2 regions of the Streptomyces sp. NPDC006463 genome follow, and region 1 is predicted to be linked to the other one. Evidence: riboswitches for the same ligand, from Rfam matches in the RefSeq annotation. Region 1 holds a riboswitch; the other holds the start of a gene.
The links. Region 1 has a riboswitch for guanidine ahead of ACFYOB_RS38935 (Ohr family peroxiredoxin). Riboswitches for the same ligand answer to the same signal wherever they lie in the genome.

Region 1 (2,193 bases):
CCTGTGGGACGCGGTGCTCGACGCCCGAGGTGCCGGCCCGCACACCGGGCTCCTCGTGGGCGACCGCATCCGGCCCGAAGGCCTGCACATCCTGGGCCACCTCGTCCTCACCTGCGCCAGCCTCGCGGACGCAGCGCAGGCGGCCGAGCGTTACCACCCCCTGGTGAGCCAGGCGGGCACAGTGACCCTGGACCGCCGCAGCGGAGTCGGCCGGATCTGCTACCGGCCGACCGTAGACCCGGCCGCCATGCACCCCCAGCAGGTGGAAGCGGTCGTCAGCATCATGGTGAGGGCGGCCCGCTGGATCGCCGGCGACGACTGGGCGCCACTGTCCGCGTCGTTCGCCCACCCCCGTGTGGGCTCGGCCGAGCCCTACGTCCGCGTCCTCGGTTGCCCCGTCACCTTCGACGCTCCGGAGAACGCGATCACGGTCGCCGACGAGGACCTCGACAGGCGCCGTCCCCTCTACGATCCGGCGCTCAACGCCCTGCACCGGGCATACGCCGACCGGCTCCTGCACCAGCTGTCCGCGCCCGCGACCGTCGCCGAGCGCGTACGGCAGTGGCTGGAACACGCCGCGCTGGAGGACGCGGGCCCCGAGGGCCCCGCCAAGCAGCTCAACCTCAGCGTGCGGACCCTGCGCAGGGCCCTGCACGCGGAGGGCACGTCGTGGCGCGCGCTCCTCGACACCGCCCGCCACGGCCGGGCCAGGCGGCTGCTGGAGACCACGGCCCTGCCACTGGACCGGATCGCCCCCCTCGTCGGCCTGAGCGGCGCGACGGCCCTGGTCCGCGCCTTCACCCGGTGGGAGGGCATGCCGCCCGGGGCGTACCGCAGCCGGCACCTGCCCGCGTCTGCGGATCGCGGCGGGGCCGGCAGCGGGTGAGGAACTTCACCGCGGGCGAGGCCCCGGCCCGCCGCCTGCGTTGCTAGATTGTCCGGCGGCCGGATCCAAGGCCCCGGACGAGATGCGCCGTACCCGGTTACGCACGACGACGCGCGAGGTGCTGCACGAGCAGCGCCGTCCGCTGTCCGCACCCGGGCAGCGTCCTCGTCGAGCAAGGGGCCGAACGCCATGACCGTGCCACTCACCCGCAGCCTGTACCGGACGACCGCGCATGCCGCCGGGGGCCGTACCGGATCCGTCCGCACGGACGACGGGCGCCTGGACGTCCGCCTCGCCCCGCCGCGCAAGAAGGTGCCCGGCACCACCAACCCCGAGCAGCTGTTCGCGGCCGGTTTCGCCGCCTGCTTCACCTCCGCGCTCGCGGAGGTCGCCGCCGAGTTCGGGGCGGATGCCTCCGCCGCGCGAGTGGCCTGCGAAGTGCAGCTCGGCACCACGGACACGCCCGCGGGCTACGGCCTCGCGGTGGCCCTCACCGTCAGCCTGCCGGGGTGGCGGGCGGCGGACCTCCAGCCCCTGCTGCACCGGGCGGACGCGGTGTGCCCGTACTCCCAGGCGGTACGCGGCAACGTACCGCTGACGCTCCTGGCCGTGGACGACCCCGCCACCGATGACCGGGCCTGAGCCGGAGCCGGCGGGCCGCTTCCCGGGCGGCCCCGGCATCCCGGTACCCGAGCACGGCGCCTGGCTGCGGCGCGGCATCAGCCGCAACGGCGGACCCGTGCTCGACGAGGACCGCGAAGTGGTGTGGCTGCAGGCCGGCCCGTACTACGCCGACAGCCGGGGCTTCGCCGGTACCACGTCCTTCGACGGCTACCAGGTGCACTTCCACCACCTCACGGGCGAGCCCGGCGAAGACGCCGGCGCCTTCCGGTGGGAGGGCGCGCATCTCGTCGAGCGGGGCACCAACCCGGACGGCAGCACCTTCCTGGAGATCTGGACCCCGCTGCCCGGCGCCGACGGTGCCACCGGCTCCTGGTCCGGTCCGGACCACCACGTTGTGCGCGTCGGCCGGCACGTGGTGCATGTCGATTCCCGTGCGGGTACGTACTGGCGGCTGTGACCTCCCTGCGGCGGGGCGACCCGGTCAGGGCGACTGGAAGACGCAGGGCGCCGCGGGAGTCGGTTGCGTCCGCAGGGATCGTGCCGCTCTGTCCGTCCGACAGGAAGTAGCGGGAGTCCCAGGAGTTGACCCGGTTGTCGCCCATCACGAAGAGCCGGCCTTCCGGCACCTTCACGTCACAGCTCTTGCCGTCACCCACGGGGTCGCGGGGCTCAGTCCCTCGGCC
Region 2 (2,193 bases), on a different contig from region 1:
GGACACCCCGAACTTCCCGCCCGTCCCCGCCATGGCCCTCGGCACCCTGCAGGCCAGCGTCCTGGACATGACCCAGGCGTACGCGACCCTCGCGGACCACGGCCGCCGCACCCCGTACACCTTCCTGGAGAAGATCACCAAGGGCGGCGACACGATCGGCCTGCCCGAGCGCACGCCCACCCAGGCCGTCAGCCGCGAGGCCGCCGACACCACCACGTCCATGCTGGTCAGCGTCGTCGACAACGGCACCGGTACGGCCGCGCTCGCCGCCGGCCGCCCGGCCGCGGGCAAGACCGGGACCGGCGAACTGGACCGCTCGGCCTGGTTCGCCGCGTACACCCCGGACCTGGTCACGGTGGTCGCGATGATGGGCCAGGACCCGGACACCGGCGCCTTGGAGTCCCTGTACAACGCCCTCGGGGAGTCCCGTATCGGCGGTGGCGGCTACCCGGCCCGGATCTGGGCCGCGTACACCAAGAACGCCCTCGAAGGCAGCGACCCCGTCGACTTCGACCTGGAACTCCAGCCGGGCGCGGCCCAGCCGCCGCCCTCGCCGCCGGACCGGACGGGCCGGCCCGAGGAACCCCCTGGCGAGGACACGCCGAACCCTCCCGAACGGCCGACCCGACCGGGCCGGCCAACCTGGCCGGACGGCGGGCGGGACAACGGGGGCCAGGACAACGGAGGCCAGGACAACGGAGGCCGGGAGAACGGAGGCCAGGACAACGGCGGCCGGGACAACGGCGGCCAGGAGAACGGCGGCCAGGACAACGGCGGCCAGAACCAGGGGGGTCAGAACAACGGCGGCCAGACCCAGGGCGGGCAGACGGGCGGCGGTGCCACCCAGGGCGCCCGGGGCGGCACCACGCAGGGCACGACGGGCACCACGGGCACGACGGGCGGGCAGGGCGCCAACGGCGGTGCGGCCGACGGCACGCGCCCGCCGTCCGCGTTCCTCGAATGAACCGGTGGATCAGTGACCGGAGGTCGCCTTCAGCCCCACCACGGCGACCAGCAGCAGGCAGATGAAGAAGATCCGGGCGGCGGTGACGGGCTCACCCAGCACCGCCATACCGAGCACGGCCGCACCGGCGGCGCCGATGCCCACCCACACCCCGTACGCCGTACCGATGGGCAAGGACTTGGCGGCGTAGGAGAGCAGCACCATGCTGGCGACGATCCCGGCGCCCGTGAACACACTGGGCCACAGCCGGGTGAAGCCCTCGGTGAACTTCATGCCGATCGACCAGCCGACTTCGAGCAGACCGGCGAGGAGCAGCAGAACCCAGGCCATGACGGCACCTCCGAGACATCGAGCGATACGGGGTGCGTCGTCTTGTCGTACCCGGTACGGCGCGTCTCGTCGGGTTCCCGTCAACCGTAGCAAAGGACGGCGAAAAGGGCCGGTGACCTCGGCCACCAGCCCTTTTCCCAGCAGTTTTCAGACGTATCAGAGGTAGAGACCCGTGGAGTCCTTCGACCCCTCCAGCCGCTCGGCGGCCACGGCGTGCAGGTCCCGCTCGCGCATCAGCACGTACGTCGCACCTCGCACCTCGACCTCGGCCCGGTCCTCGGGGTCGTACAGCACCCGGTCGCCGGGCTCGACGCTCCGTACGTTCTGCCCGACCGCGACCACCTCGGCCCAGGCGAGCCGCTTGCCGACCGCGGCCGTCGCCGGGATGAGGATGCCGCCGCCGGAGCGCCGCTCACCCTCAGGCAGGTCGGACTTCACGAGCACGCGGTCGTGGAGCATACGGATGGGCAGTTTGTCGTGGGTGGTGTTCTCGCTCACGCTCCGAACCTACCCGCCCGCGGCCGGACCGCACTCCGCAGGGTCATCAGCGCTTGCGCCGCACCGAGAGCACCACTACCCCCACCACACCCGCCGCGAGCAGCGCGACGGGCACGATCCGCTCCAGGCGCGGAGCCCCGTCCTCGTGGCGCAGCGCGCCCGTCACGTCCGTCACGAGGCGGTTCACCGTGACGAACGCCCGCCCGACGGTGTGGTCGACGGTCGAGGCGACCCTGGCCTTCGCGTCCCCGATGATCGTCTTCGGGTGCATGCGCACGCCGATCTCGTCGAGCGTCTCGGCGAGCTGCTCGCGGCGGCGGACGATGTCCGCCTCGATCTGTGCGGGGGTCCTGGCTTCCGGCACCGCGCTGCCTCCGTCGTCGTTTCGTCTGTGGGGGCGT

Region 2: another riboswitch for guanidine. It lies ahead of ACFYOB_RS28090 (DMT family transporter); the one in region 1 lies ahead of ACFYOB_RS38935 (Ohr family peroxiredoxin).

The regions. Positions count from the first base shown of each region.
Region 1 covers NZ_JBIAHP010000040.1:20,176-22,368, forward strand. Annotated here, with positions in the region: gene ACFYOB_RS38930 (AraC family transcriptional regulator ligand-binding domain-containing protein) at 1-886, shown strand, start outside; guanidine-III (ykkC-III) riboswitch at 941-1,002, shown strand; gene ACFYOB_RS38935 (Ohr family peroxiredoxin) at 1,076-1,528, shown strand; gene ACFYOB_RS38940 (hypothetical protein) at 1,515-1,967, shown strand; gene ACFYOB_RS38945 (glycoside hydrolase family 26 protein) at 2,180-2,193, opposite strand, start outside.
Region 2 covers NZ_JBIAHP010000017.1:113,463-115,655, reverse strand. Annotated here, with positions in the region: gene ACFYOB_RS28095 (transglycosylase domain-containing protein) at 1-964, shown strand, start outside; gene ACFYOB_RS28090 (DMT family transporter) at 974-1,294, opposite strand; guanidine-III (ykkC-III) riboswitch at 1,326-1,395, opposite strand; gene ACFYOB_RS28085 (co-chaperone GroES) at 1,451-1,792, opposite strand; gene ACFYOB_RS28080 (DUF3618 domain-containing protein) at 1,839-2,156, opposite strand.